Regions from separate parts of the Bacillus sp. NPDC094064 genome, predicted to be linked through region 3. Evidence: riboswitches for the same ligand, from Rfam matches in the RefSeq annotation. Region 3 holds a riboswitch; each other region holds the start of a gene.
What was found. Region 3 has a riboswitch for thiamine pyrophosphate ahead of thiT (energy-coupled thiamine transporter ThiT). Riboswitches for the same ligand answer to the same signal wherever they lie in the genome.
Positions count from the first base shown of each region.

Region 1 (8,341 bases), on a different contig from region 3:
TTTGGCGACCTCGTGGTTTAAATGAGGCGTGGCCAGCAGCAATTGGCGCTGGTATTATCCTGATTACTGGCCTTGTATCAAAACCAGACGTCATGGACATTATAAGTAAAATCGGAGGTGCCTCCATAACAATATTAGCGACCATCGTTATGGCGGTTATATTAGAAAGCTTCGGCTTCTTCCATTGGTCCGCAGCAAAACTAGCGAATTTAGCAAAAGGATCCGGTCACCGTTTATACTGGTATATTCAATTACTATGTTTCCTTATGACCCTTTTATTTAATAATGACGGCAGTATTTTAATTACAACTCCAATTTTAATTCTTCTTCTAAGAAATCTTCAATTAAAGCCTCATCAACAAATTCCTTATTTATTAAGTGGCGCTTTAATCGCTACTGCATCCAGTGCACCAATCGGTGTAAGTAATATCGTAAACTTAATTGCATTAAACATCGTCCATATGACTCTTTATATGCATACAGCTATGATGTTTGTACCAGCAACATTAGGACTACTGTTTATGTCATGGCTTATGTATACAGTTTTAAAGAAAAAACTTCCGAAAAGATTACCTGTTTCTTCATATGATATTGAAGAAATTTTCTTCACAAAGAACTTCCATCCACTTAAAGGAAAAAATTCTGTTGATACAAAACAAAAACGTACAAGATTTATGTTAAAAGTATTAGGTTTCGTCTTCCTTATGCGCTGTCTTCTATTCGTTGCATCCTTCTTATCGATCCCAATCGAAATTGTTGCTGTACTCGGTTCACTCGTTCTTCTCATTTGGAGATGGTACTACTTACGAACAAACCCAGTCGATATTTTGAAAAAGACACCGTGGCACATTTTAATTTTCGCTTTCTCTATGTATGTAATTATTTACGGGCTTCACAATGCAGGATTAACAGCAGCACTTGTAAATTGGCTCGAGCCAGTTGTAAATCAACATCTACTCTATGCAAGCTTTGCGATGGGTGGACTTGTATCTATCCTCTCCAACCTCTTCAATAATCACCCTGCCCTTATGATTGGTACCATTACATTAACAGAAATGGGATTAGATCCAGTCACATTAAAAACTATCTATCTCGCAAATATCATTGGTAGTGACATCGGTTCACTATTATTACCAATCGGTACGCTAGCTTCTCTCATTTGGATGTATATACTAAGACAAAACAAAATTAAAGTGAAATGGAAAGACTATTTAAGCGTATCTCTCATCGTTATCCCACTCACAACCGTCGTCACATTATTCCTCTTATACTACTGGGTACACTTATTCTTCACCTTATAAAAATAGAAGCCCCCTTTGCTACCGTCTTAGCAAAGGGGGCTTCTTCTATATAATTAAGTTAGGTACTACAGTGTGATCAATCAAGTAAAGAGGTGTAACGTGTTATTGATATAAACGACTACCAGTATCTTTAAATTCTTTCGCTTTCTCTTTCATCCCTTTTTCAATGGCTTCTGTCGTTTCTAAATCATTTTCTTTCGCATATTCACGAATATCATGTGAAATTCTCATACTACAAAACTTCGGTCCACACATCGAACAGAAATGAGCTGTTTTCGCTCCTTCTGCCGGCAACGTTTCATCGTGATATTCCATCGCGCGTTCAGGATCTAAAGATAGATTAAATTGATCACGCCAACGGAATTCGAAGCGTGCTTTTGAAAGTGCATCATCACGCTGATGAGCCGTTTTGTGCCCTTTCGCAAGATCAGCCGCATGTGCTGCAATTTTGTACGTAATAACCCCTGTGCGAACATCATCTTTATTTGGCAATCCTAAATGTTCTTTCGGCGTTACATAACAAAGCATCGCCGTTCCGAACCAGCCAATCATTGCAGCTCCAATTGCCGATGTAATATGGTCATAACCTGGTGCAATATCTGTCGTTAACGGTCCAAGTGTATAGAATGGCGCGCCCTGACAAATATCAAGTTCTTTCTCCATATTCTCTTTAATTAAATGCATTGGTACATGCCCAGGTCCTTCAATCATAACTTGCACATCATGCTTCCAAGCAATTTTCGTTAATTCACCAAGTGTTTCAAGCTCAGAAAATTGTGCTTCGTCATTTGCATCTGCAATCGACCCTGGACGTAATCCATCTCCTAGAGAGAACGAAACATCATACTGCTTCATAATTTCACAAATCTCTTCAAAATGAGTATAGAGGAAGTTTTCTTTATGATGGAATAAACACCACTGCGCCATAATTGAACCACCACGCGAAACAATACCTGTCGTACGCTTTGCCGTAATTGGAATGTAACGAAGTAATACACCTGCGTGAATCGTAAAGTAATCAACGCCTTGCTCCGCTTGCTCAATTAACGTATCACGATACACTTCCCACGTTAAATCTTCTGCAATTCCGTTTACCTTTTCAAGCGCTTGATAAATCGGCACTGTTCCAACTGGTACCGGTGCGTTACGAATAATCCACTCACGCGTCGTATGAATGTTTTTACCTGTAGATAAATCCATAATCGTATCTGCACCCCAGCGAGTCGCCCACGTCATCTTCTCTACTTCTTCTGCAATAGAAGAAGATACAGCAGAGTTTCCGATATTTGCATTTACCTTCACGTGGAAATTACGCCCGATAATCATCGGTTCTGCTTCCGGATGGTTAATATTCGCTGGTAAAATAGCACGGCCTTCTGCGATCTCCTTACGAACAAACTCAGGCTCTACTCCTTCACGAATCGCAACGTATTCCATCTCAGACGTAATAATACCGTTACGCGCATAATGCATTTGCGTTACATTGGCACCTTGCTTCGCTCTAAGCGGCTGGCGATCCATTTGCGGGAAAACAGGTGTATGTTTCGAAGCCACTTTCACACCGTCATCCTCTGGTTTCACCTCACGCCCTTCGTATGCCTCTACATCCCCGCGCTCCACGATCCAAGAATGGCGCGGCGCCTGCAACCCCTTTTCCAGCTCCACTTTATACTCGGGATCCGTATAAGGACCGCTCGTATCATACACACGGATTGGTGGATTTTGGACGCCGTTCGTTTCGCTTTGTTCAATCTCACGCATCGGCACTTTCATACCTGCGCGCGGTCCATCCACATATACTTTCTTACTCCCTGGTAAACTCGATTTCAATTCAATTTGCTCAGCCGAAACAGATTGTTTCATAACTTTTGTTGCCCCCTGTTCGTGACAAGGACGAGATATGGCCAGCGCATGCCAAAATAAAAAGAGCCAGGTCCATAAAAAAATAAGGACCTGGCTCATAAAAGACATCATTATGTAAAGCCGTTAACTTCCCTACGCTGGTACGAGCCAGATCAGGTCCAAAGGGTTAAGAAGTTCACACGCTTCTCTCTCAGCCTACGCATACGTTAGGCACCCCTAGTTTATCACTGATTTAATTTTCAATACTTTCCCATCATACACGATAATCCGAAAAATGCAAACTTTATTTCTTTTGTCACTTATGGAATCATCCACGTTAAATAATATGCTTGAACATACGTCATAATACCAACAATAATGACGAAGAACAAACTATGTTTCACCGTGAAGCGGAACAAGTCTGATTCTTTTCCAGCAAGTCCAACTGCCGCACAAGCAATTGCAATCGATTGCGGAGAAATCATTTTCCCTGTTACACCGCCCGTTGTATTTGCTGCAACGAGAAGTACTTCAGATACACCGACTTGCTGCGCTGTAATTGCTTGTAAATTCGAGAACAGTGCATTCGCTGACGTATCGGAACCTGTTAAGAATACGCCAATCCACCCTAAGAATGGGGAGAAGAACGGGAATAATCCGCCAGTTCCAGCTAGTGCTAATGCTAGTGTAGAAGATAGACCAGAATAGTTTGCGATAAAGGCAAACCCTAATACGAATCCGATTGATAGAATTGGCATCTTAAGTTCGTTTAACGTTTCTTTAAATGTCGCTACTGCATCTTTTGCACTCATTTTCAAAATAAAGATAGAAATGATACAAGCAATTAAGATTGCTGTTCCTGTTGCTGATACTACGTCAAACTTCAAAATTGCCTCGTAAGGCGTCGGTTTATTTACAATTGGCTCCGCCTTCATTACTAAATTGTGTAAACCTGGTACCTCAAACTTAAATACAAGACTCTCTAATGCGCCCCCCGGAGCGAATAACGATTTAAAGAAACTTTGGCTCCAAATGACTACCATTACAGTTAAAATAATGAACGGAGACCATGCTTTTACTACTTTTCCTACTGTTAGTTTCGGCATATCTGCCGTAGTTGTTGCTGCTGCTACTTCACCATCCGCTTGCTTCGATTGATAAATTTCTTTCGGCTGCCAAACTTTTAAGAATAGCGATAAACTTACTAAACTTACAAGCGCTGATGTAATATCCGGAAGTTCTGGTCCTAAGAATGTCGCTGTAATGAATTGTGTAATTGCAAATGAACTACCCGCTACAAATAACGCAGGCCAAGTTTGTTTTACACCTTTAAATCCATCCATTAAAAATACGATAAAGAACGGAACAAATAATGATAGGAACGGTAACTGATGTCCAGCCATTTGTCCGATTTTATGCGGATCAATACCTGTTACTTGTCCAGCAACTGTAATTGGAATTCCCATTGCCCCGAACGCTACCGGCGCCGTATTTGCGATTAAACAAAGACCAGCTGCATATAAAGGATTTAATCCAAGACCTGCAAGAAGCGCCGCCGTAATCGCTACTGGGGCCCCAAACCCTGCTGCTCCTTCCAAAAATGCTCCAAATGAAAATCCGATTAAAATAACGAGTAAACGGTGATCATTTGTAATAGATAATACAGATGCACGAATCACATCGAATTGACCCGTTTTCACAGAAATTTTATATAAAAATACCGACATAATGATGATCCAAGCAATTGGCCATAATCCGTATAAGAAACCGTATCCGGTCGCTGCCATCGCCATCGTGAACGGCATCTTATAAGCGAATAACGCTACTAAAATCGTAAGTACAACTGTAATAAATCCTGCCACATACCCCTTCATGCGGAAAACTGCTAAAGCTAAGAAAAAAAAGATAATCGGAATAAGTGCGACCGCCGCCGAAATCCAAATGTTGCCGAACGGATCATAAACTTGTGTCCATGTGTTCATTGTTCTCTCCGATACGATAAACTTAACTAAATCTATACAATTCAATCAAATTTATACAAGTTAGTGCTTCATCGTGTTCTCGCAGCCCCAAAGGGACGAGGGGTATAACACTCCACACGAGGCAGTATCGTTACCTCCTATTATCAAGCATTTATTTTACCCATCTTGATAAATTTATCGCAGCATTTACATCCCTATCGTGATAACTATTGCATGAAGCACAACGCCATTCACGAATCTTTACACTCCACTGTCCTTCTGGTTGAACTGAATGGTCGTATTTAACGCCGCAACATGAGCAAATCTTGCTTGAAGCGAACCATTTATCAGCTTTTACATACGCAATGCCGTACTTCTCGCACTTGTATGACAAACATTGAAAGAAGAAGTTTAATTTTTGAAATGAAAATGCTTTCGATAGTTTTTTGTTTTTTAACAGGTTTGAAATAGATAAGTCTTCCACAACAATCCTCATTGGTTTGGTTTTCACCAATTTAGCTGTTGCTTGATGGATATGGTTATTTCGGATATTCATAATTTTCCTAGATAACCGCAGGTGCTCCGCTTTCGCTTTTTCATATCCGGCAGATTGAATTTTCACACCTTTTTTAAATCTCTTAGACATATCTCTTTGCGCTGACTTTTTCCTTTTCAAAAGCTTTTTAACCTTGGCGTCTTTGTTTATATTTCGTTCTTTCGTACCATTAGAAGCTACAAACAGCTCTTTTAAACCAACATCCACACCGATTGACTCATTGGTTAGTTCTTGTGATTCAAAGTCTTCTTGGAATCCCACACTAATCCACCAGTGACGACCATCAAAGGTAACTCTTGGATTGGATGGTTTTTTATTTCTTGGTAGTTGTTGGCTTGTTTTCACTTCTCCAATAGACTGAATATGAACGACTTTTTTTCCTATAATCAGTCTTTCATAATTGGCATAAAATCCTTGGATCAAATCTTTTTTGGATTTATAAGAAGTGTGAGAACCATTTTTGTACTTTTTGAACGAATTTTTTCTAGCCGTATCAAAATCTTTTGAAGCCTGTTTAGGAACTTGTGCATTAATGTCTTTTAACCACTCATATCTCTTTCGCTTCTTGATCTTTGTAAATCGTTTCTGTAAAGCTAACTGTGAAACAGATTTTCCAAATAGCTTATAGTATCTATCACTCATTCTTTTACAATAGTTATAAGCGAATCTTGCAGCGCCAGCATGATTTCTAAGCACCTTTTCTTCTTCAGGCGTTGGAATTAGTCTAACTTTCTTCGCCAATATCATCAGAATGTAACTCCTTTAATGAAAGATTTGTTCTTCTGAATCGTAGCGTGTTCCACCAGCGTTCTCCTGAGACTACTTGGATGCAAACCTGTTAATTCTGATACTTGACTAACTCGTAAAAACTTCATTATTATTCTTACCTCATTGAATCTAACATAGCACGTACGTTCGATAGATTCAATGAGTTTTGATAGATTTAATTAAATGTATCTCGTTCAACTAAGGGCGCAATTCCTTAGCCAGTTCTCTTATGAACTTCTCATGTTTTCACATGAGCGCAGACTATATGTTTATCTCTTTAGAGATAGAGGATTTTTCCATCACCATAGGCTTGTGATGTACTCTCGTCAGTTATACGAGATAGTCGTTGAACGTTCATCTTATCACTTTTGACTTAGATGATTCGAGGCGGAAGACCCATTGTTCTAGTGTTTAGGGTTTAACCTTGCACGATCTGATTGATTTTTTCTGCTTTCGCAACATTCACGCTCGCCATTTCTAGCCACGTTGTAGTTCAATCAGCTTTAGGGATTGCCCGCAGTTAACCCTCACTACTAGCCAATCACTTGACTAGCAGGGCTTACTGATATATTTAATTAACTTTCGTTATAATTGGTTAAATAAATCGTAACAGTTAGTTACCCCCTAAAGAATCCCCTTTTAAATAGAATAACCTCATCAATAGACTATCAGGTCATCATACCTTTTAGCCAAAAAATAAAAAACGTTTAAGAAAACGTTTTCGATAACTTTCATTTATACTTTAGCACATTATTTTCTTTCAAAAAAGATTTTTTTGAAAATTTTATTATTTAACATAGAAATCTTACAAAAACGTCATGTTCTTGTAATGTTCATCGATAGGAAGCCCGCTACATTTCCTGCATAATAAAGGTATAACAACGGACATTATTTATGAGGTGATATATATGAACGGAAACAAAATATTAGCAGCTTTATCATACTTTAGTGTATTATTTGCCCCTATCTTATTCCCTATTATCGTGTGGATTGTGGGCGATTCTGAAACAAAACCACACGCAAAACGCGCTCTATGGACACACATCATTCCAAGCATCGCGTCATTTATTGGATTTATTATTCTAGGAATTATGGGTATCGGATCGGATCGACCAGACGTAACACTTGGAATTGGAGCAATGATTGTCTTATGTATTTGTGGCATTATTAGCTTACACTACTTCATTTGGAACATCGTAAAAGGTATTAAAATACTGAAAGCTTAATTTTAAACAAACGTTTGATTAAAAAGGCACTATCGCACGATGATAAATGAAATTTCATCGATAACCGACTTATTAATAAGAAAAAAACCGTCCCAAAATACCTTTTGGGACGGTTTTTTTATCTTCTGCGTTTCTTCTTTTTTCTCATCATTTTCTTTCGGCGCGTGTTCACTTTATCCGCTATAATGTGGAGCGTACTCGCCACCACAATTCCCATTACGAACGTTACAAGTTCAACCTCATGTTTCTTCGCCATTTCTATTAAATTCCCGTCAAGTACGATTACATTTAATAGGAATAAAAACGGAGAAAACACAATTAACATGTATGCGATACGAATAATATCACCAAGTATAATCGTGTGTGTAAAAAAGGAACGATGCGGCATTATCCTCTTATACGGGTACCAAAATATACGTAGGAATCCCCATTTATTGTACGCATTACTATACGTATCTAAATCTGGTGTTAAAAATGAAGTGCCCACTAAAAAGCCAATTGCAAAAGTTAATAAAAAATCGAAATCTGTTAATCCATACGAAAAAAGCATAAACAAAACAACCGGAAGGGATATTAAGTTTATTTTCGTATGCGTTTTTCCTGATGGCATAATGCACTTCCTCGCTTACGTTCGCCCTGTCACCATATGACAGTTCTCACCTATTGATCTAATTTCTGATCGATAAA
Region 1 is NZ_JBNNUI010000005.1:250,751-259,091, forward strand. It holds gene ACQKNI_RS14025 (arsenic transporter) at 1-1,301, shown strand, start outside; gene thiC (phosphomethylpyrimidine synthase ThiC) at 1,404-3,164, opposite strand; TPP riboswitch at 3,277-3,392, opposite strand; gene lldP (L-lactate permease) at 3,464-5,125, opposite strand; gene ACQKNI_RS14040 (RNA-guided endonuclease InsQ/TnpB family protein) at 5,277-6,407, opposite strand; gene ACQKNI_RS14045 (DUF4870 domain-containing protein) at 7,337-7,654, shown strand; gene ACQKNI_RS14050 (metal-binding protein) at 7,773-8,264, opposite strand; gene ACQKNI_RS14055 (YkvA family protein) at 8,315-8,341, opposite strand, start outside.
Region 1: another riboswitch for thiamine pyrophosphate. It lies ahead of thiC (phosphomethylpyrimidine synthase ThiC); the one in region 3 lies ahead of thiT (energy-coupled thiamine transporter ThiT).

Region 2 (8,341 bases), on a different contig from region 3:
CGACAATGAGATTTAATCAAACGTTTGTTTAACTGATTGTATGCATCTGTAAGCCAACTAATCAAACGTTTGTTTAAAAAAGAAATACGCCTATATAAGGCGTATTCTTATCAATCACCACCGCCGCAGCTCCCTCCACTATCTCCGCCAGAAGACCCTCCACAATCATGTGAACCACCATCATGTGAGCTATCATCAGATCCAGCGAAGAAAAATAATGGTGATGAGCTGTTAGACGAATTATGCATATTACTCTGTTTCATCAAATTAACTTTCCTTTTGTTTGATCGAACAGCTGTTACAATGATTCCAATTACAACAAATAATAGTATGACAATAATAAATTCCATATAAAAACCTCCCTTAACCTTCTAATAATTGAATGGTTCTTTCTAAATTTTCAAGTGAAATGAAGCGTGATTCACGAAGGATTTCTTTTCCATTATAAAATAATAAAACTGTTGGCCCTGTAAATACGGCATATCGCCCGGCAACCTCTTGCATGTCTTGTAGCAATATCTCTATTTTCTCTACGTAATCATAATTCTCTAATACGTAATTTACTTTCCTTAGCATGACATCACAAACACCACAATTTTCTGTTTTAATGAACAGAAGTACTACTTGTTTCTCATCAATATATGTCGCTAATTCTTCTATCGTTTCAAATGTATTCATATTATCCCTCTTAGCGTAATTTACGAAATACTTTATCTTGATACATACGAAATGCTGAATTCTCTTTAATCTTTCTCTTTTCCATTACTTGCTGAAAACGCAGCTTTTTTGCTGTTAATTCTTCTTGTAACTTTTTTCTCTCTGCTTCATCATAACAGCAAGCGATTAAATCCTCTATTTTTAATATATCTTTTTGTAGTTCCATTTCTGGTGGAATCATTCCCGCGTTTTTTAAAATTTTATAACTCATTCTAAGTTCTGGAGGTACCATGGAAAGGTCTTCTAATTGTAGTGGTTTTCCTTTTCCCGGTATATGATCGAGATCACCGTTCCGTATGGCTTGTCGAATTTTTTCTTCGGCAATATTCAAAAACACATCCACATTACTCCCTCCCTTACATATTTTTACTATTATTTTACATGAAATTTCATTATCTTGCTACACCGTTCAAGATTGACTCCATACTGTTTTTTAAACGCTATATAAAATTACTATTGTATAAAAAAGGGTGATATTCCTTCTGATAAACCCATATAATCAAGGACGAAGTCAGAGGAATCTCAGTAAATATTACAATAACCTATTATAATTATATTCGATTTATAATATGAAGTTTACGTGAAGTTCATCTGAAGTTTACATGAATTTCCTTTAAGCTCTATTGTCTTCCTATACTAATCACATTATCCTTTACATATAGGAATTATTTTCATTCCATTTTAAACTATCTATATATATAAAGAAAGATAGTAGCCTATTAGGGAAGGGCATCTAGTATTATTATAAATATAAACATAACAAAAGAAAAAGCACGCTTATAAGCGCACCATAAGGGTGTTTCTTCATACACTTCTCATGTAAAAGTTCTCGAAAATCATGTTAATCATAAAGAAAAGGCATTAGCTTTTATAAACTAATGCCTTTTCTTTATTCATATCGTTCAGCATTCCATTCTTCTATATTCCATATTTTCGTTATCCACGATTCATAGAAAGAAGGATCATGTGAGACAATTAAGACCGTTCCTTTATATCGTTGTAACGCTTCCTGCAAACCCTTCTTAGTTTCTACGTCCAAATGATTAGTCGGTTCATCTAAAATTAAAACATTACTTTTCGTTACGATAAGTTCACAAAGTCGTACCTTTGTTTGTTCTCCTCCACTTAATAAACAAAGCGGCTTTAATACATGCTCTTCTTTCAATCCACACTTCGCTAATGCTTGACGTACTTCTTTCTTTGTCATATCTGGTCGTTCTTCCCAAACTTTCTCTAATGGCGTTATTTCTGAAGCAAATTCTTCCTGTGCAAAATAAGCAGGATTTACCCGCTCTCCAATAGAAACTAAACCGCTTAATGGCTTTATTTGCCCTAATAGCGTTTTTAACATTGTCGTTTTTCCGATGCCATTATGACCAACAATCGCTATTTTCTCCCCTTTTTTCACTTGAAAATCCAATTCTGGAAATAACGGTTCACTATAACCTATTCTTAGTTTCTCGGCCTGTAATATACGACTCACTGGCTCAGCATAAACATTAAAATCAAAACGGGCACGAGGTACATTGTTAACCTTTTCAACCCTTTGCATTTTCTCCAATACTTTCTCACGACTTTTTGCTTGTTTCGCTTTTCGAATTTTATTTTTTTGAATAAATGTTTCTAACTGTGTAATTTCTTTTTGCTGTTTCGTATATGCTGCTTGTAATTGTTTCTTTTGCAGTTCATAATTACGCACAAAACTATTATAATCACCCACATAGCGTTTGATTGCCCGCTCCTCTAGATGATAAATAACATTTGTAATCTTGTTCAAAAATACTTCGTCATGTGAAATGATAATATAAGCTTTTTCATACATTTGTAAATAGGATTGCAACCATTCTATATGTGCTGTATCTAAATAATTCGTTGGCTCATCTAGCAATAAAACATCAGCTTTTTCTAAAAGGAGTTTCCCAAGTAACAGCTTTGTCCGCTGACCACCACTTAACTTTGAAACATCCTTCTTCATCCCTACTTCAAACAACCCTAAACCCGTTGCTACTTCTTCAATTTCTGTATGAATTTGATAAAAGTTGGAGCCTTCCAATATAGTTTGTAATTCTCCATACCTTACTAACAGTTTTTCTACGTCTTCTGCTTCAGCCATTTCTTCTGTAATTTTTAACATTTCGCATTCAATCGCATACAAATTAGAAAATGCACTTTGCAAGTATTCTTCAATTGTTATCCCTTCTTGTAAATCTGTATGTTGCTGTAAAAATCCTACCTTCACCTGCGGAAACCATTCAATTTTCCCTTCATCATGTATAAGTTCTCCTGTTAACAGACGTAACAGCGTTGATTTTCCAATTCCATTTTTCCCTACTAACCCAACATGTTCTCCCTTTAATAATCGAAAACATGCCTTATATAATATGGTTTTCTCACCATACGAATGACTTACATTTTCTACTGTTAATATACTCATTTTTTTCTCTCCTTTACTTATGATTCATAAGCTAAATAGAGAGAACAACAGTATAAAGCCTTATTTAATTGTGCATATAAAAATGGGTAAGGTGAATACACCTTACCCATTACATATTATCGTAAGAAAGGATTAAGGTTCTTTACCTGCTGTCTTCAATTTAGCTTAATCGTTAAAAATAGGCAGACTTCTCCCGTCTTAAGCTAAAACCATTTGAAGAACAGTTGATAAAGTCATTTTATCCTTTCACCCCTTTAACATTTATTATATTAAGAGTATAAACTACTCTGTTATATTCTATTCTCTATTTTTTCTTTTGTTCCTTCTTCAAAATCATCTGGCGTTAATGAATCCACTATTTTCTCTATAGATTTCATCTTTCTCCTCCTATAAAAAAAGCCTCTTAACAGCAATTGTACCAAGAACTGTTAAAAGACTTTTTTCTATTTTTTCATATAAGGAGCTAATACTCTTAAAATCTCTTCCTTATCCTTCTTTAACTCAAGTGATGTTAACATATCCATCGTTCGCGGCCTAGGTAATTTGACTTGTACTTCGCCAACTATTGATGCGGGTCTTTGAGATAAAATAAATACGCGATCAGAAAGCAAGATTGCTTCATCTAAGTCATGGGTAACCATAACAATTGTTTGTTTTTCCTGGTGCCAAGAATTCAAAAGCCAACTGTGTACTTCCATTTTTGTAAATGCATCCAATTTTCCAAAAGGCTCATCAAGGAGCATAATCGGTTTTTCACATAAATATGTGCGAAGAAAGCTAATTCTTTGGCGCATACCACCAGACAATGCATCTGGATAATGATTTGCATATTCATCTAACTCAAACTGTTTTAACGCTTCCATTCCTTCTGTTAATCTTTGTTTTTTAGGTTTCCCTTCAATCTCCAATGGAAGGACAATATTTTGCAAAGCAGATCGCCACGGCAGCAATAAATCTTGTTGTGGCATATAACTTACAACATCTTGTTTTCTTACATGTTCCTCGTTATAAAATACCTCTCCACTCGTTGGTTCTTCCACACTCGCAATCATATTTAACAATGTGCTTTTCCCACAACCACTTGGACCTACAAAAGAGACAAACTCTCCCTCCTGTATAGAGGCACTAATATCCGCTAATACATTCTTTCCATCGAAAGATTTCACAATATCTTTTATTTGTAATCCGCTCATTTTTCACTTGGAAGGAATTCATTTGTAAAGGCATCTTTTACATCGATTTTCTTTTTAATAACTTTGTTGTCATATAAGAAATTCATGTAATTCGTCCAAACTTCTTCCTTCTGTACTCCCCACGCTTTAGCATCATCTTGATACTTTGTACTTAACCATTTTTGACTTTCTTGTACTAACTCTTTATTTATATCTGGAACAGCTTTAATTAAAATATCCGCCGCTTCTTTCGGTTCTTTAATTGCAAAATTATAACCTTCTGTCGTTGCGGTCATAAACTTTTTCACAAAATCTTTGTCTTGCTTCGTATGTTTTTCACTCGTAATAATAACCGGACTATAGAAATCAAGCGCTGGATCTAAATCTTTTACCATAATCGTATTTAACTCTTTTCCTTGACGCTTCGCTTCAATTCCATCCCATCCGTAATAAATCCATTCGAAATCTGCATCTCGGCCAATTGATCTAAAGAAATCAGTTTGCCCTAAAATGATTTTTTCAACTTTATTAAAATCAGCTTGATGCTTATCCATAATTGTTTTTAACGTCGCTTCTTCCGCTGGTCCTCCCCAGCCTCCGTAACGTTTACCTTCAAAATCCTTCGGTGACGTCATATTATCTTTTTTTAGCGATGCAAAAGCAGACGTGTTATGCTGAATAATCGCTCCTACAGACACAACAGGAATCCCTTCCACACGAGCTAATGTGACATTTTCTTGTGCACTTATTGCGAAATCAGCTTTTCCTGAAGCTATCATTTGCTCCGCTGTCACATTATCACCTGGCTGGATAATTTCTACATCTAACCCTTGTTTTTTGTAATAATCCTTCGCTTTCGCTACATATAAACCGGTATGATTCGTATTTGGAAACCAATCTAATACTACTTTTACTTTTTGATCTTTACTTGCACTTTCTTCTTTCTTCGCCGGATTACATCCAGCCACCCCTACTGCTAATAAAGCAGCTAACATCACTTTTAAACCCTTTTTCATTTCCTACCGTCCTTTCTATATATCCATGGTGCTATTATTCTTGCCATAAACTCCACGATAAAATACAGACATAGTGTCACCATGACGATAATCGCTGCAACACCAAATACTCGGGCAGTTAAAAAGGATTTTGTTGCTCTCGTAAGCATAACCCCTAACCCTTCACTTGCACCGAGCCATTCTCCGATAATTGCCCCCATTACGCTATATGTAACTGCAATTTTTAAGCCTGAAAAAAAGTATGGGAGCACTGCTGGAAACTTTACTTTTTGGTAAACTTGCCATTTCGTTGCTTTCATCGTTTGCAACAATTTCAACATGTTTTTATCTACTGTTTGAAAACCTTCTAAAATGCTAAGCGCAATTGGGAAGAAACAAACGAGTATGACTACCATTACTTTCGGCAACATCCCATATCCAAACCAAATAATAAATAAGGGCGCAAGTACAACGATTGGAATTGTTTGCGAAATAACGAGTAACGGATTTATTAAAATACGAAGTAAAGGGATAACGTCCATAAGAATTGCAATGCTCGTCCCGAGTAAAATCGCAAAAAACAGTCCGATTATAACTTCCTGCAGCGTTTGCATCGTATTTGGTAATAGTAAATCTTTCATCCCAATTAATTCTTGAACAATGGCAGAAGGCTTTGGCAAAATCCACGGTTCAATTTTAAATAATGAAACAGATCCTTCCCATATTGCAATGAGAAGGATAAGCCAAATAGTTGTAATTAGTTTAGATTGCTTCTGGTTTTGCATATTCATCACGGTACTTCCAAACCTTTTCATCTATCGTTACACCAGTGCTTGGACGATAATGGATTTTAATCGAAGTAATCACTTCTTCTGCTCCAGCATCGACGCATGCTTGCTGTGCACGTTTCACGACATCAAGAAGTACATCTAATTCTCCTTCCAGCGTTGTTTCCATTGCTCCTACTTCATAACGAACTCCCGATTGTTGCACAACTTCAATTGCTTTATCAACAACAGAATATACATCTTTGTTCTTCGCTTGCGGTACTACTGAAAATGACATTGTAACTTGTTGTGACATAATAAATTCCTCCTTAAATATAACTTTTCCAAAAAAAGAAAAGGCTTTCCTACCATGTAGGAAAGCCTTGTATACAAGTTATTCTATAATAACTTATGCTACATCACTTTAAAGTAACTCCCTACGCTGGCATTATCCAGATCAGGTTGAGGGTCGATGTATACTTACATCCTCTCAGCCAATTGGCTCCCCGGTTCTTAATTCGTTTTCATTGTAGCATGATTTATTTTATTGAACAAACAAAAGCGTGCATAATCATTTCATTTAACTTTTAAATTCCCCAATTAATTCTTGTAACTCCTGTGAAAGCCAGCTTAAAGAAGTAGCTAATTCGGCAATATCTTGTACAGACATTTCCTGTTCTTTCATACTCTCTTCAATATTACTACTATTCGCATACGTATTTGCGATATGTGATAGTTCATTTACAACACGAACAATATTTTGGCTATTTTGCAGTATATCACTTGAATTGCTAGAAACAGTTCTAACTTGATTTGTAACAGATTGTGCTGATTTTGAAATTTTTTCAAAGAAGGAGCCACTACTTTGAACGAGCGTAATTCCAGACTCTACCTCTTTTGAACCTTTTTGCATTGAAACAACAGCTTCTTCCGTTTCAGCTTGTGTTTCCCCTATTAATTTTGCTATATCTTTTGCTGATGCTTCCGTTTGTTCTGCTAATTTACGCACTTCATCGGCAACAACAGCAAACCCTCTTCCAGCCGCTCCAGCACGTGAAGCTTCAATAGAAGCATTTAAAGCTAATAAATTTGTTTGATTTGAAATGCCAGTAATTACAGTTACAATATCACTAATTTCTTTTGATCTTGTTTCCAACGAATAAATAATTGAAGATAAATCTTGTACTGCATTTTGTATTATGCCCATTTGATTAATCGCCTGTTCAATAACACCATTTCCTTCTACTGAATGATGCTCCATACCTTCAGATGCTATCGCCATTTGTTTTGCAGCATTCGTTATCTCTTCCATCTTATCTTCCATTTCATATACAATACCTAAATACTGTTGTACTGAAGTTTCTTGAGACTGAGCGCCAGCTCTTAACCCAACCATAGAACTTACGATTTCTTGAACTGCCATACTATTCTCTTTCGTACTCGCTGACAATTCTTGTGAAGATGAGGAAACCTGTTCTGCTGTCTGCTTCACTTTATCTACAATTCCTTTAAACTTCTCGATGGTATTATTAAAATACGCATTAATAATACCAATATCATCTGGTCTTTCCTCTAATTTAACACTTAAATCACCTTCACCGACTTTGCGCAATCCTTCACGCAAATCTCGCAATGGAGCAAGTGCATTACGTACAATTAAGAATTGAATAACAGTTGCAATTAAAACAGAAATACAAATAAACATTAAACCTTGTATAATGAATTTTCCCTTTGTACTAGGAACAATAGAGGCATCTACATCCGCTGCAACAATCGCCACAATATTATCGTCTCCATCTTTAATTGGCTCTAATATCGTTACCCATGATCCTAATGCGTCTTCATATACTACTGTCATGTTTGCTTTTTTCGTGCTCATTACCTTATCATATGCTTTCATCCAAAGATCTGGTTGTTTATAATAGTCTCCCGGCTTTACTTCAACAACATTTGCTAAGCCTGTAGACAAGCCAACGATTTGTAACTCGCCTTTTTCATTTTCTTTTGCTCCCACAATATACGTTTGTCCAACACTGTTCAATTCTTCCGTTGATTCATCTAATTTCTCTGTTAACTTCTCTCTCTTTTCTCTTTCTGCCGCTGGGTCTTTTGCAACATCTCTCACTATCTCTTCGTCTAATTTATGTAATACCGTATCTCCTGTTTCAAAAGAATGCCTTTCAAATATAGACATCATACTATTTTGAAACATGTTAAAACTTAACGCTCCCATAGTACCAACAAGCGTCAAAATAA
Region 2 is NZ_JBNNUI010000010.1:86,550-94,890, forward strand. It holds partial or broken gene ACQKNI_RS21125 (MFS transporter) at 1-16, opposite strand, end outside; gene ACQKNI_RS21130 (hypothetical protein) at 111-350, opposite strand; gene ACQKNI_RS21135 (thioredoxin family protein) at 364-678, opposite strand; gene ACQKNI_RS21140 (DnaJ family domain-containing protein) at 689-1,060, opposite strand; gene ACQKNI_RS21145 (ABC-F family ATP-binding cassette domain-containing protein) at 1,607-3,151, opposite strand; gene ACQKNI_RS21150 (ABC transporter ATP-binding protein) at 3,595-4,344, opposite strand; gene ACQKNI_RS21155 (ABC transporter substrate-binding protein) at 4,341-5,339, opposite strand; gene ACQKNI_RS21160 (ABC transporter permease) at 5,336-6,109, opposite strand; gene ACQKNI_RS21165 (MTH1187 family thiamine-binding protein) at 6,081-6,401, opposite strand; TPP riboswitch at 6,503-6,604, opposite strand; gene ACQKNI_RS21170 (methyl-accepting chemotaxis protein) at 6,666-8,341, opposite strand, start outside.
Region 2: another riboswitch for thiamine pyrophosphate. It lies ahead of ACQKNI_RS21165 (MTH1187 family thiamine-binding protein); the one in region 3 lies ahead of thiT (energy-coupled thiamine transporter ThiT).

Region 3 (8,341 bases):
ATCATTGTGCGACCATTTTGCCATTCAATACGTAATAATTTTCGGTTATCAGATTGGAATTCCCACACGTACTGTTCCTCTGAAGCAGAAAATGGTGTTTTCCCCATCACAACAACACGTCCGTTATATTGTTCTTCCATATGGTACTCCATATCATCCATTTCAATTGTCGTCGGAATTTCATCAATTGAATCTAAACGACCATCAATTGGCGTATATAATTTGTAATACGTATTTTCACGATCTTCAATTTTTAAATAACGAATATCTTTCCCGTCCTGCAACGTTAAAACAATTTCCTTGCGAGAATGCATACTCGTTTTCCCCGTTAACTCATACATGACTAACGAAACTTCAATCATATCGCCAGGAGCTAACGTTAAAAGACTCTTTTCTGGCTTCGGCGGCTCTGGGCTTTTCATTATATTTTTAATACGTTTAAATAAACTCATGATCTACCCCTCCTTTTCTCTTTATAAACAAGCACCTAAAATAAGTGCCCCAACAATATGTAAGGATCCAGCTAACATCGCATGCGCAACACTGCCTTCTTTCGTACCTTCTTCTAAATCAAGACCAGCCATTTTCTTTAATACAAATTCAATAAACATTTCGACTACTAATAAAATGACGAAAGAAACTGCTGAAGCAAGAAGCGCCTGCCATAAGTCATTTGCTTTCGTAATCGATTGAGATAAAATGTACCCTTGCGCAAATAATTTCATGACGAAACGAGTTGCTACAGCGGTATTCCCATTTTTTATTTCTTTTAAATCATTGTATTTTGTAAAAATCGAATCAACCCACATAATTGCAAATAAAAGTGCTGCACTCGCTCCAGTCCATACAAGCATGGCTACTACATTCATCCACGACATTGCAAAACCTCCTCTAACTGTAATAGAAAACCGACATGAATGTATTTAGACATGTCGGTTCATTTGTCTCTATTCTATATTATTTCTCATACTGCTTCATAATACGAGCTAATTCATCGTCAACAGCAGAATTCTTGTTTAAGCTTGCGAATTCATCATCTAATGATTTTTCTTTTTTATAAACTTCACCGCTTGCTTCTGCTTCAGCCTCTAATTGAAGAGCTTTCTCTTCCATACGGCTTAAACCAGCTTTTGCTGAATTCGAATCAAATCCAGACATCGCCTGATTAATATTCTTTTGTGCTTTCGCTGCATTTACACGCGCTACAAGTGTTTCACGTTTATTTTTCAGCTCCGTTAATTGCTTACGCATTTCTTCTAACTTCGCACGAAGATTATCAGCAGCAGCTTTGTTTTGCTCATAGCTTGCTTTATACTCATTCATCTTTTGCTCTGCGTTTTGTTTTTCTTCTAGTGCACGGCGCGCAAGGTCTAAGTTACTAGCTTGAACAGCCATATGAGCTTGTTCTTCACGTTTTTTCACAAGTGCTTCTTGCTCTTCAAATAATAATTTAAATTTCTTCTCAAGTGCGATTTGAGCTGCTACACTTTTCTCAGCTTCTTGTACATCCGCTTGCATATCACGTAAATATTGATCCGTCATCTTAACTGGATCTTCCGCTTTTTCAATTAATGAATACACATTTGACATTGTTAAATCTCGTAATCGTTTAAATACAGACATCCGAATTCCTCCTATGATATACCTCATATTTCAAATTCACTACTTGGAAAACGTAAAAATCTTCCTTTACAGTAAAGAATATTCATTTTTACAGCCTATGTGTTCATTATAACAAAACAAAGATGTCCTTACATGTTATTTCCAAAATATATCTAATATAATATGACATTCCATATATAATATTGTATTCCTAATATATTCTCATTATTTATCCTTAGAATTAACTTATTTCACGTACTTTCTCTAAATTACATTATTGTAATGTTACTGTAAGCTAACTCGATAGTTACGTTTCCATATTTCTTATACACTAATACCAGAAGCAGCAAACAAGCTTCTCCATATGTAAGTACTAATACAAAAATTGTATTTTCTATATAACAGACAAAAAGGAGAAATCATCATGAAAAAATTAGTAGGTATCGGATTAGCGGCAGCAATTTCACTTGGAGCATTATCAGGTTGTTCTTTATTAGGAGATAAAGCGAACGGCTTTGTACTGTACGGATCAGAAGAGCAGGTTCAGCAAATTACAGATAAAAACAAAAAAGAAGTGAAAGAAAAAGACTTCTATAAAATGAAAATGACAACATTAGATGGTAAAAAAGTTCTTGTAATGGATAAAAAAACTGGTGAAGAACTCGTAAAAAAAGAGTTACTTAGCAAAGTGGATGAAAATGACAACACGAAACCACTTGATAAATTACCCGCTGTAACGACAGAACAAGGTGTATTATTTGCAAAAGAGAAAGTTGAAAATACTACACTTGATGGTGCGAAATTAAAATATGAAGGCAACACAATTATCGGAAGTGGCCGCGCATATACAGATATGTACGCAATTGTTGATGACGCAACTTACAGCAATGTAAAAGGTGATGAAAAATCTGTAGGTGTATTAAAATTCGATAAAGACCCAAGTAAAGAATTCCCTGGTTACAACGGAGTAGAAGCTTCTCAACTTGTAAAAATTAAAAAATAATAGAAAAAAAGCTTTGCGAAATCGCAAAGCTCTTTTCTATTTGTGAGCAATTTGCTCCATATCCGGACTACACGTTTGTGACTGACATGACTTATTTAAAGAACATGCTGCGCATTTTCCTTTTTTACTTCTCTTTACAAAATTCACTAGCGTATATGCTGCATAACCAAAAATGATAGCTCCAATTATAATATTGACCATCACCTTAATACATCTCCTTCTAGAATCCGAGTAAGGATCCAACTTGGTATATAATGAGCGTTAATACATAAGCAACAACTAATGGATAAACGACAGAGAAAATCGTCCATTTCGCTGATCCCGTTTCACGTTTAATAACAGCTACTGTCGCTAAGCATGGAACATATAATAAAACAAAGAACATAAATGCGTACGCTGATAATGCCGTATAATGTGCCCCCATTACATTTCCTAGCACATCTTCTTTCACCGCATAAATAATCGCCATTGTTGAAACGACAACTTCTTTCGCTAAAAATCCTGTTAAAAGGGATGCCCCAGCTTGCCACGTTCCAAAGCCGAGCGGTGCAAATAATGGTGCGATAAATCCACCAATCATCGCTAAATAACTGTCGCCCATATCAACACCAAATCCTGATGGACCTGCATAGTTTAATAACCAAATGACAACAGAACCACCGAAAATGAATGTACCAGCTTTACGAACAAATCCTTTCCCTTTCTCCCATGTGCTCAGCCATAACGTTTTCGCTTGCGGCACACGGTAAGGAGGTAATTCAATTACGAAAATAGATTTTTCCGCTTTCAAAATCGTAAGAGACATAATTTTTGTAACGAGTAATGCCAGAACAATCCCTGCAACATATAAAGAAAATACAACAGTCGCCTGACTATTAGGGAAGAATACTCCTGCAAATAATGCATATACAGGTAAACGTGCTGAACAAGACATAAATGGTGTTACTAAAATTGTAAGTAAACGCTCTTTCTCCTGTTCAATTGTTCTTGCCGCCATAATACCTGGAACGTTACATCCAAAACCGATAATCATCGGAATAAAAGCTTTACCGTTTAAGCCAAAGAACTCCATAATTCTATCCATAACAACTGCAATTCGCGCCATATATCCTGAGTCTTCTAATAATGAAATGAAAAAGAATAGTGCAAAGATTTGTGGCACGAATACTAACACAGCACCAACGCCGGCGATAATACCTTCTGTAACGAGTGCTTGAATAAAATCAGAGGCACCAACACTTGTAAGTCCAGCCGTTACCCAATCCGTAAGCTGCCCACCAAAAAAGCCATCTAACATATCAGATAACGGTGTCCCAATCCACGTAAACGTAACCTGAAAAATAAAAAACATAACTGCTAAAAAGATTGGAAGTCCTAAAATTTTATGTGTAATTAACTTATCGATTTTTTCCGAAAAAGGAATTTTCCCTTCTTTCTCATGCTTCATAACATTTGTTTTTAACTTTTCAATATACGCTTCACGAGTTTTGTAAATGTGCTCCTCCAACGTACAATCAAGTTTTCCTTCTAAGCGAGATCGAACGGCTACAAGTTCCTTATAAATTGGTAGTGCTTTCATTTCTTTTTCTACTACTTCGTTATTGCTTAGAAATTGAAGGGCTAACCATCTCGGATGCTCATAATTCGCTGTCTCTAAAAGAGCAATTACTTCTCCAATTCCTTCATCCATTTGTACACCATATGAAATAATGAATGGTTCTTTCTCTTTTTTGCCATTCTCTTTAAGAGTCGTAAGTAATTCTTCACAGCCTTTTCCGGTTCTTGCGATGACAGGAACGACTGTTACACCTAATATTTCTGATAATCGTTTTACATCAATAACAATTCCTCTTTGCTTCGCCACATCAACCATATTTAAACCAATTGAAACCGGCTTACCAAACTCAAGTAATTGCAACGTTAAATGCATATTTCGCTCAAATTGCGAAGAATCCACAATATTTAACATATGATGAAATTCGTCTGTTAGTAGAAAATTCGTAACGACACCTTCATCACGTGAAACTGGATTTAAATCATAGACGCCTGGTAAATCAATTAATGTTCCTTGCTTATCTTTTAATTTACCAACCTTTTTTTCTACTGTTACACCGCTCCAATTTCCTACATACTCATAAGAACCAGTAAGCGCATTAAATAATGATGTTTTCCCTGTATTCGGATTCCCTAGCAAAGCTACCTTATTCACGCTAATTCCACCTTTATCATTTTCGCGTCACAATGACGAATACTAATTAACTGCCCACGACACTCCAATGTACAAGGACCTTTAAACATCGCTTTCTGCTTTATACGAAGCTCGCTTCCTTCAGAAAGACCAAAAGCAGCCAGTCTTCTTTTTAATAACTGATCTAACGACTGAATACTTTTTACTAACACTTTCTCACCAATCTTAATATCTACTAAACTCATAACCTTCCCCCTCAGAAGAGAATGATAATTATTTTCAAGAAAATTATAGCATACTCTATTTCATTTGGACTATACCTTTTTGCTTCATATTTATTAACATTTCAATACAATTATATTTCAATAATTGTCATACTAGATTCATTTGCCATTCTCATCCATTTCGCTTACAATAAACAATAGCAAATAAAGAATCTCGTTATTACAGGGGGAGCCATGCCGCTGAGAGGGAACACTTCGTTCCGACCCTTCGAACCTGTTAGTTAATGCTAACGCAGGGATTGTGCAAACGTCCGAAATACATACCTCTTTTTTATTTACGTATTTCGTATCCTCCTATGATATCTATTCTTTTTTGTATAACTTGGATTTAGGGGGAGACAACATGCGTAACACCAATTTACAAGCGATGATCGAATCTGCTATTCTTGCAGCCTTCGCCATGATTATCGACATTTTACCACTATCACTTAAACTTCCAACAGGTGGTTCCATTTCATTTGCAATGATTCCTATTTTTATTATCGCATACCGCTGGGGCTTCAAAATGGCTTTCTTAGGAGGCTTAATTTGGGGACTATTACAAATTGTTGTAGGTGATGCTTACATTTTAACACCTATTCAAGCATTCATTGAATACTTCATTGCCTTTGCTTTTATCGGATTTGCTGGTTTATTCTATCGTCCAATTCAAAAAGCACTTGCAGTATCTAACGAAGACCAATCCAGTTTGGGTAGCCGTAAAGATAAACCCGCATCAAAACAAAACAAAAAAAAGAACGCACTTGTTTACATTATTCTTGCCACATTTGTCGGTAGTTTCGCTCGCTACTTCTGTCACTTTATCGCCGGTATTATTTTCTGGGGACAATATGCACCAAAAGGTCAATCTGCTGTGCTATATTCATTAATTGTAAACGGTAGTACAATGATTGGTTCTTTCGCTTTATGTACAGTATTACTACTCCTTTTATTTAGAACTTCACCACGCTTATTCAAAAGCATCGGTGCTTCTCAAATGAATACATCAAAGAAGAGCGCTTAATTAGCGCTCTTCTTTCATATCGTAATATCAATTAAAAATACAATAAATGCGCAAAAGAAAATAAATACCATTATACTTAGCCACTTGCTATGCACGGTTTATCGACTCCTTACACAACCTCATTTTCTAACTAAATTATACCCTTTAAAAATAAAGATTAGATAAAGATAATATAAAAATAAATAAAAAAAGCGTAGATCATATTGTCTACGCCTTTTTCGGTAAATAGAAGTAAAATAACACACCATCCCCTGTATTCTTTACCCCATATTCAGCATCGTGTAGTTCTAAAATATTCTTCGAAATGGCAAGACCAAGCCCCGTTCCACCTTGTGAACGCTGACGAGCTACATCCACACGATAAAAACGATCCCAAATTTTATCTAATTGTTCTTCTTCAATGTGAGTACCTGTATTTTCAATACATACTTTTATGCGATCCTTCTCATCTATTGTAGAAATAATAATATCCTCTTTATTTGGTGTATAACGAATTGCATTCGTAATGAAATTTACGATGACTTGTTCAATCCGACCTTGATTTGCTATCACTTCAAATGAACGTATATTTTTATGAACACAAAGTTCTTTTTTTTCTATGTCCACAGAAAGGTATTCACATATATCTTCAATTACTGTATCAATATAAAATGAATCCTTTTTCATTTTGTATGTACCTGACTCAAATTTAGCTAACTCAAGCATATCCAAAATTAACGTATCCATTTTGTCTACTTCTCGTTCCATCGCTTGAAAATAGTATTCTTTTTTATGTTCAGCTACCCCATCTTTTAAAATAGAAATACAGCTTTTCATAATACTCAGCGGTGTTTTTAATTCATGTGAAACACCAGAAATAAATTCTTTCCGCGTCTTTTCTAACTTTCTTTCCTTTTCAATATCTTGTTCTAGCTGTCCAATATGGGAATGGAGTTTATTCGATAGCGTATTAATATTTTTCGATAAATCACCAATTTCATCTTTTGAAGTAATCGGTATTTTTTCTGTAAAATCTAAATGTGCTATTTTCTTCGTTGTATCATTTATTTTTAATAACGGTTTTGCGATTTGTTTTGAGTAATAAAACGAAGCTAGAAAAATGAGAACGACTACAAATGCAATAATGTAGATATAATAATCTTGCACCATTTGTACAGCTTCATCTACAGGCTGTAAGGAAGCCATCGCATATATATACGTTACGGAGCCATCTTTTTCTTTTATCGGTTTCATTAATAATTTATATTTTATATCATTCTTTTCATAATCCATTGTCTTTGTTGAATACTCTATTTGGTTACTCTCTTTTAGTAATACATCCGTTTGAAATTCTTTTATACTATCTAAGAATAAAGTATTTTTATAAATTGGATTTACGGAGCCTTTTATATCTGGAAACTGTACTTTCGTAACACGTCCTCCTATGTAAACATCTGGTGCTTGAGCAGCTTGCTCCTGAACGGCCGGCTTCTTTTTCTCCTTAAATGCTTTTTCTAACGGTTTATTCGAGCCGCTTAAATTCTGCTTAGATAACGAGAAAGAGAATGGAATAAAACTATCTTCTTTTTTCAATCCAGAAAAATAAATTTCTTGGCCTAAAAACTGCTCTGATGATTTATTATCAATCTCCTCTATATTGACGAGATTATATAAGGGCATTTTGAATATTTGTTGTCCAAAGCTCTTTTGTTGCCTACGATCTATCGTTACCTCAAAATAAAAATCATCTGCATGCTTTAAATTCCCATTCTGATCTAATGTCGTAATCCACGTATTATTTTCTCTTAAAAAGTCTTGCTCCAGTTTCTGAACTTCTTCTTTATTTCCTGCGTCATTCAAATAATTTTTCTCAAAGGAATTTAAATTCACTTTAATATCTTCTACTTTTCGATTCGCATAATATTGTTTAAAAAATATCGTTTGTCCAATAAATATTGTCACTAAAATTAGCATGCATAATGCTGTCGTAAGAGTAAATAATTTTAGTACAATCCCTTTTCTCATACATTCCCCTCAAATTTATATCCCGTTCGTACTACAGTTGTAATGTACTTTGCTTTCTCTCCTAATTTATTTCGCAAATTACGAATATGGCTATTAACCGTTCGATCATCGCCAGCGAATTCATATCCCCAAATTCTTGAAATGAGTTGCTCTCTCGTTAAAACAATCCCTTGATTTTTCATAAAATACGCTAATATTTCAAATTCAGTATGTGTTAAATTAATGTCTGCTCTATCTACAGTAACCGTACGCGACGG
Region 3 is NZ_JBNNUI010000004.1:331,570-339,910, forward strand. It holds gene ACQKNI_RS12275 (DUF4178 domain-containing protein) at 1-452, opposite strand, end outside; gene ACQKNI_RS12280 (DUF350 domain-containing protein) at 474-878, opposite strand; gene ACQKNI_RS12285 (PspA/IM30 family protein) at 958-1,623, opposite strand; gene ACQKNI_RS12290 (lipoprotein BA_5634 family protein) at 2,027-2,605, shown strand; gene ACQKNI_RS12295 (FeoB-associated Cys-rich membrane protein) at 2,642-2,809, opposite strand; gene feoB (ferrous iron transport protein B) at 2,826-4,814, opposite strand; gene ACQKNI_RS12305 (FeoA family protein) at 4,811-5,038, opposite strand; TPP riboswitch at 5,233-5,334, shown strand; gene thiT (energy-coupled thiamine transporter ThiT) at 5,421-6,080, shown strand; gene ACQKNI_RS12315 (sensor histidine kinase) at 6,288-8,084, opposite strand; gene ACQKNI_RS12320 (response regulator transcription factor) at 8,081-8,341, opposite strand, start outside.

Region 4 (8,341 bases), on a different contig from region 3:
GATTATACAATATACAAGTGTATTACATTTAATATTTACAATATTTTTACAAAAAACCAAAAAATAGCATAGTTATATAAATTCTATACCTAATAGAAAGCACCCTATCATTTAAGCATATAACGATTCCCGACTTCATCTTTTACAGGTCCAAACGATTCCATAACTTGTACATCTTTCTGGCCAAAGGTTACGTAATATCCGCAAAAGGAAGCTTATCTTTGCCGTAGCTTAATTATTAACCCATAAGCTTGCCGTGAATGCTAGTGGTTTGTAATAAATTTTGATCAAAAGCATGTTACAAAAATTGATTTTTCAACAGAAGAAACCCAAGGATTTTGATCAAAATCCTTGGGTTATTTGTTGCTAGTGAATAATTTTTCATAAAAAAGTTTAATCATTTTTCTACCTGTGTTTGCTCAACAATCGTTCCCGATTGTTGAAGATCATTGCTTAAATCTTATTCAAGACAAGCACCCGTTCGCTGAATATGGAATATCGTTTAACAAATCATAGGATATTGTGAATCTAACCTTTTAGAAGGTTTAAAAAGACCGTTCTAAACTCTAGAAGCGGTCTTTCCTTATATATTCAAATATTAACTACTGCTCTCGTTACTACTTTACTCATGAGGTTGATGATGATGATGGCTGTTCTCTTCCCGGTTACACCGGTAAGCTAGTGTTGCGGGATTCGTATTGCCAAACGTCAGGTACCACGGCACTCCCAATGGTCCGCCCTTTTTATAAGGGGGGACCACCTCCTTGAACTTCTTGCTATGGACATTATAACGCCGTACTGAACCGGTAAATTCGCCTGTAGGGGCCCCCGTAGCATTGTCAAACGGGCCCGTAATAGGGACAAACAATTTTCCATTCGGTCCAAAAAGGAGTGCCTGTGCGAAAGCACGTGGTTTTCCCGGGGCATAGAGGTCAATCTTGTCGATAAACTCGCCAGTATCACCATCGAAGATCAGAATTTTGTCGGTGTCATTAGGGTCATCAAGTTTTTTGAAACTAGTGACGTAGAGGTTGCCGTCAGGACCGAAGACTAAACCTTCGGGACGATGGAGTTTGTTCTTGTTATCACTCACAATAAACACATCGAATCCCCCTGATTTCAGGTTGAAGCGCAGCACCCAACCTTTATTCGAATCTAAAAAGTCAATGACGGAGACATACAGCAAGCCGTCAGGACCGAAGACCAATCCGCGGGGGTGGAATGGGTTGAAGCAGGGGTGGTCGACATTGCCTAGAAACATCCCAGTGGAACCATTGTACATCCGCACTTCTCCAGGCACTTCTATGCCCGTGTTGAAGTCGAAGTCACCCAAATCCGCCACAAACAGGACATTATGTTTGGAGAGTAAGATACCACGCGGTGCCAACGGAGCGCCTGGTTCGGCTGAACGGACGAGTTCGCCCAGGAACGCCCCGGTTTGCCCATTTAACTTCAATACGTCGCCATTCTCGGGTTGCCCGACGTTCTGGTTAGTGACAAGGAGATTGCCCACATGGTTAAAGATAAGTCCCCGGGGACCATGCAAGTTTCCACTATTTGGTGCGACAAAAGTGCCAAGGAACTTCCCTGTTTTCGGGTCGAAAGTCTTCACAGTGTCGTCGAAGCTATCACCAATGTAGAGAAAGTCGCACTGGAAGCACCTGTCCTGATCTTTTTGATTATGCATTTTATCACCCTTTTAAAAACATATTTTAAATAAAAAACTAGCTTTTACCTAAATTAATATATGCTTACGGAGATTTTTTCGTATAGGACATGCAGCTGATAATATAGCATATTTTTAAAGTAACCTGCCACGTTTAGTTTAAGTAAAACGTTTCACAAATGATCTTTAATCAGGATTCTTACTCTTTCTGTTTCCTCCACAATCTGGCCCTTTAGTGGAGGAACTTTATTGCTACTCAACAGTTCCTTAAAATGAAATTTTTATATTAATCTAAATTACACATTTAATTGAATAGTAATTCATCAGACACGAATCATTTCTTATAAGGACGCACTGCGCTTGCTCCCTTAATTAAATACTTAAATTTATCCTCCCGTATATTTTTATAAATTGTATACAGTTCCATATGGAACCGTTGCAAAAGAAATTCCGTATGGCGTAATATAATGCATTGGGTAATAATATTCCGTAGATGAATAGTACGGCTGTATACCTTGTTGCATTTGCTGCTGTGCTTGTAACGCTTGTTGAACAGCCTGAATTGTACTTTGTGCTCCGCTATACGTAATACCCGCCGTACCATACGGACGCATTCTAGCTCTGGTATCAAAATATGAATAAAACATTATTATTCAACTCACTTCCATATAAGTTATTACAAAGTATGTTATGATTCTTAATTTCAGTGAGTGTTAAAAACTGGCCCACTAGCCTTTATTCAAATAGTGTTTTTATTATAGCCTTTTTAACTTGTCTTTTCCTTTAATCTTTACTTTCCAACACAAAATTTTAATTGATAGTACTTCCGCTTTTCTATCATTAGGAGCATAAATTTTATCTCCTACTTTCAAATCACCATCTTGTATCATTAACTCAAAATCATAGATCAATTTTCCCATTTAGTTCTCTTCCTTCTAAAATAAAGATTTTGCATTAAATCCACACAAACCTAAGAAGCATACATACGATAACATTTGGTATTCTTTTTCAATATTAATTTTGGTCAGAGAGCGCATTGGAAATCACTCTTTTATGTTTAAATAAGAATTCTGTTCTGTTTTTTTATTTACGTTGTTTTCGTAAGAATTGTTGCTATCTTGACCATACTGATAAAAGGTTGACTTTCAACTAGTAAATTGGATTTAAAGGAGGGTTAATATGAAAGATGAATTAAGTATAAATATCTATTTAGATGAAACTGATACTCCGTTTTCAAGATATTATAGCTCAGATAATGTTCACCTAAGCTCTGACCTTGAAGATTTTATTTTGTCAAAGCTGCACAGTGGCAAAAGAAAAGAAGTAGAAATATTTTTTTCAGGTCAGAATGATTTTGACGAAAAGTCATTGAAGACTGCAACATTTAACACTTTTTCTAACCTCTTGAACGAAGAGGAATATACATATGCGAGAAATGTCAAAAAGGCTATTGTTTTGTTTGTGCTTGGTATTATTGTTGGGTTAATATTCTTGAAACTTTCAAGCACTCATGCCTATGTTGCAGGAGTATTAAGCATTGTCTGTTGGGTTTTTATTTGGGCAGGTACAGAGGTTTATTTTTTTGAAAATCAGCAAATCAAGCGAAATATCAGAAAATGCAACAATATTCTAAATGGCAATGTGCACAAAAAATAGAATTTTAGTAAATATTTATATTTATAAAGCTGATTTTCGGATTCTACCTTGTGCATTTATTTAGGTTATTGTTTGAATTTAGAAATTGTGTTGAAGATTAATATCGCCATACGAAGAAAGCTTTCATAAATACTTAAGACCTGGATTTGATCTAAGGTCTTATTTTCATCGCAAAAAAAAAACAATCTACACGAAAAGGGCTTTTATTTAAAACATATAAATATGCGGCAAGTAATTATCTTGATCATTACGCACGCCCGATCATGTCACCTATACAAAGTGCTCTTTTTTTGTTTGTATAATTAATTAATGCTTGTTTAAACTACAAATAGTTAGTCCTTTCCAAACACTAGCTTGCTTCCATTGTTGTTTCAATTTCCCTACATAAGAAGGGCTACGATCATCGATTATGAGCGCATAGATACGTTATCCACACATTATTTTTTTCAAAGAACTGTATAGGTATAGCGTATATTGATTCTATTTTGAGAAATCCCCGGAAACGTCCCCTTTTTCTCGAAAAAAAGACCTGCATGCATGCAGGTCAAATATAAATTAGGGAATGTCCTTAGAAAAAATTACTGATGAAATTTCATATCACTTATGCTTTTGGAGACGGAAATCTTGCAGCTTCAAAATGCGTACTGTTTTCTACATTAGAAATAACTCCAGCTGCGCTACTTTGTGCAAAAATCTCGACTAAATCCCCTGCATTCAATTGAATGATTGATGAAACAGCAACGACATTGGCAAAGTTTATTGGACCAAAAAAGTCATTATCTATTGCAATTGCTGGATTTCCATTAACACGAATTTCTACCCGCGCTCTATAATTTACGTTTATGTTATTCGGAATAAAAGCAATCGTTCCAATAACAGAATAAACGCCTCTTGTCTTTGGAATAAAAATTGATGTAGCTGGATTATACTCATTCGCTAAATCAAATTGTTCATTTTGGAATAATACTTTAACAAAAGTATCAGCTGGAACATTTTGGCTTCCTGTTTTTATAGCTCTAAAAGCAGACGCCCTTACAAGCTTCTCCCCTTTATCATCACAACAATCCACTTTCACATGAACCCAAGGGTTTTCCTCATGCTTTTTATCACATTTTTCATAATATCCATCATATTTGTCATAACACTTACTACTTTTTTGACAATCATGATATTTCTTTTTGTAACTCTTACAATTTTCACCATAAGAATAGGACATACTAACATCTCCTTTCAAATTTATTACTATATATTATGTAAGATAGATTTAAAAAGTTTGGACGAGCTTTTACTATTTTTAATAGAATTAAAAAAATCCCACCATTTTGTGGGGAAGGAAACAATAAAATGTATAAATGTTAATAACCGTAATTCCCCCATATAATTCTTACTTCCTTTTCTCATTTCTCTTGATCATCAAAAAACTATAAAAAAAGGTATTGTCTATACCTATGTATAGCAATACCTCTACTCTTTATCCAATTACATCTTTTACGTCTGTATCCACTGGCCACTTTTCTAAAGTATAAGCCATTTCCCAAAATGAATATTCATATTGACTACTAATAATAAAATGCTGTTTCATACGGTTACGATCTGCCTCTGTTACTGTCTCAGCTATAGCATCTAACCGAGCGATCTGTTCCTCAACTAACGTACGGAACCAATCAGATCCATAAGCAGAAATCCATTCTTGATAAATTGGCTCTTCAGGTTGACACACTTTTAAACGTTCACCAATTTCATAATATAACCAGTAGCAAGGTAAAATTGCTGCAATAATATCCCCTAAATGTCCTTCGTACGCAGCTCGATACATATGTGAAGTATACGCATATGCGGTTGGCGCAGGGATAAAATGATCTTTTTCTTCTTTTGTAATCCCTAGCTTTTTGGCAAAATTCTCATGTAATGATAATTCCGCCTCATACGTATTTTGAGCATGGTGCGCCATACGGGCAGTTATTTCTAATTCAAGAGCTTTTGCAGCTCCTAACGCTTGTACTCTAGCAAAATGACTCAAATAATATGAATCTTGAAGCACATAATAGCGAAAACTAGCTAAATCTAACGTTCCCTCTCCAAGTTTTTTTACAAAAGGATGATTAAAACTAGCTTCCCAAATTGAATCTACTTCTTTACGTAATGATTGTGAAAAAGTCATTTAAATCCCTCCAATAATTTATAAAACATACGTATTTACCCACAATTATTAAATCTATAAAACAAAAAAACTTTCTTTACAGGCGTAAAGAAAGTGAAATTGACAGTATTTATTCATTAAATAGCAACGTCTTTCCCACTTCCCTACGCTGGCATTAACCAGATCAGGTACTAAGAGTCTCAAAATCCCATTTGATCTCAGCCTATAAAAGGCCCCCCTAGTGGATAAATATTTAGTTATCGTATTGTAATTATCATAGCATACTTCGTGGAACTATCAAAAGTTTTAATTGCGCAATTATCTTAAAAACCTTCTTCTTTCCTCACTTTTAATGAAGTTTCAATTATCATATCTAATAGTTTACTATAATTAATCCCCGCAGCATCTGCACTTTTTGGCAGTAAACTTGATTGTGTCATCCCTGGTAACGTATTAATCTCCATTACATATGGAATTCCGTCCTTCACCATCATATCAACTCTTGCATAAACACTACATTTTAATGCTTTATAACAAGCCAGTGACGCCTTATTTACACGTTCCTTAATTTCAGCTGGAAGTTCGATCACCTCTTCAATTGTACTAGCATCATCATATTTTGCATTGTAATCAAAGAATTCAGCTGCATGTCGAATCGAGATGATAGGTAACTGTTTTCCATCAAAAATGGAACATGTAATCTCTTCACCCTTTATATACTTCTCAATTACTACTTCTGAATCCCATTCAAATACAGTTTCCAGCATTGAAATCAATTCATTTTTATTATAGACGATTTTCACTCCAACACTCGAACCACCAGAGTTAGGTTTTACCACTAACGGAAATCCTAACTTCTCTAACTCTTCAAGGTTTAGATCCTCCATTTTTGTAAGTTCAATCCAATCGGGTGTTTCTACTCCTTCATAACGTAAAATCTTTTTTGAAAGATTTTTGTCCATACATATACCGCTAGATAACATATTGCTACCGCTATAAGGAATACCTAAACTCTCAAGCGTCCCTTGAACCGTACCATCTTCTCCGTATTTTCCGTGTAATGCTAACAATGCAAAATCAATGTCTTTCGCTTTTTCAATTAAATCCATTTTTTCATTTAACGTAATTGGAACGATTTCATACTTACTTTTATCTAAATGTGCAATCATTTCATTTCCAGTCATAATTGATACTTGTTTTTCAGAGGATACTCCTCCCATAATAACGCCAATTCTCATCTTCTCAACTCCAAGTTTCATTTTTTAATGTATCACCAATTATTTGAATCCCGCTAACTATTTCCTTTTCTTTCAAACGTGAAAATCCTAATCGGAAAGTGTTCGCTCCTCCTCCGTCAGAATAAAAAACATCTCCTGGAGAAAACGTAACTCCTTTCTCAAAACACTTTTGTAAAAGTTTTCGGGCATTAATATGCTCTTCTAGTTCTATAAATAAATGAAGTCCACCGTCTCCAGTCATTCTTTTAAACGGAATGTACTGATTGCACGCTCCAACAGCTAACTCATATTTTTTCTTATAAACAGACCTTGCCTTTTTTAAATATTTTTCAAAATATCCTTCATGTAAATATTGAAATAAAACAGCTTGATCTAACGTAGATGTGTGAATCGTTCTCGCTCTTTTTACACTTTCTAAATAATGAATTAGCTCTTTATCTGCGATAATCCAGCCTACACGTAACCCGGGAAAAAGTACCTTTGAAAAGCTACTAATATAAATGACATTATTACCAGCTCCAGCAAAAGTTAATAACGGTGCTAAATGTGAACCTGAATAACGCAATTCTTCATTAAACCCATCTTCTATAATAGGAATCTTATATTTTGAAAATAGTCTCATTAGTTCCGTTCTTTTCTCTGAACTCGTAACTATACCGGTTGGATTATGATAAGAAGGAATTAAATACGCAAAATCAAAATCCATTTCACGTAAACTTTTTTCTACTTCGTGCGTATCAATACCATCATCATTCATATCAATCCCATGAACTTCAAGTCCATGCAAGCGAAAAAGCTTCAGTGCAGCATGGTGAGTTGGATTCTCACAAATAACACGCCCTGATTTCTTTGATAAAGAAGAGAGTACAATATCTAATCCTTCTGTAAATCCATTTGTAATTAAAATATCTTTGTTCGAAATATCTACACCTTTCATTTCCATATAATGAAGTAGATAATTCATTAAAGGTCGATAACCTTTTGCATATCCGTAATTCAATACGATATCCCCTTCAATGGACATACGAGTAAGAAAAGCTCTTTTGAAATTTTCAACATCAAATAGCTTTTCATCTGGTGCTATACTATTAAAAACAATCATTCCTTTTTCCCAGCGAACTCCATGTTTCATTAAATCTAATTCATCCGCTAATGCGGTAACTGTATTAAGTTTATTTTTCCAATCTATTTCAACAGACGAAGTGTTAGAAATATCCACCTTCGCAACAAAGTTCCCTTTTCCTTTAACTGCATAAATGAGCCCTTCTTGTTCTAAATCCGCATAAGCAGAGAGTACTGTATTTCTGCTCACTGATAATAATTCACTCAGTTCCCTTGTTGATGGGATTTTTTGGTTCCCTAACAAATGCCCTTTCATAATCATCTTTTTCAAATAATCCTTTAATTGAATATAAACGGGACGATCTTTTACAACTTTAAAATCCTTAAACAATTCCTTACCCCCTGCAATTATTTTTGCATATTTATTTCATTCTCAAAAGGTCCACTACATATGTATTTTCTATAATGGGCGGTACGGTCTTATAAAGTGAAACTTTAATTAGTGGAGGATATCCCCCCACTAATCGGTCTGCTCATAAATAGCGGGACAAATCTTTTCGGTATAAGTTAATTATATCT
Region 4 is NZ_JBNNUI010000001.1:758,659-766,999, forward strand. It holds gene ACQKNI_RS04115 (hypothetical protein) at 623-1,687, opposite strand; gene ACQKNI_RS04120 (DUF3947 family protein) at 2,071-2,313, opposite strand; gene ACQKNI_RS04125 (hypothetical protein) at 2,422-2,586, opposite strand; gene ACQKNI_RS04130 (hypothetical protein) at 2,846-3,322, shown strand; gene ACQKNI_RS04135 (ABC transporter permease) at 3,924-4,538, opposite strand; gene tenA (thiaminase II) at 4,794-5,483, opposite strand; TPP riboswitch at 5,607-5,712, opposite strand; gene ddlB (D-alanine--D-alanine ligase) at 5,786-6,700, opposite strand; gene ACQKNI_RS04150 (PLP-dependent aminotransferase family protein) at 6,705-8,153, opposite strand; gene ACQKNI_RS04155 (homoserine dehydrogenase) at 8,296-8,341, opposite strand, start outside.
Region 4: another riboswitch for thiamine pyrophosphate. It lies ahead of tenA (thiaminase II); the one in region 3 lies ahead of thiT (energy-coupled thiamine transporter ThiT).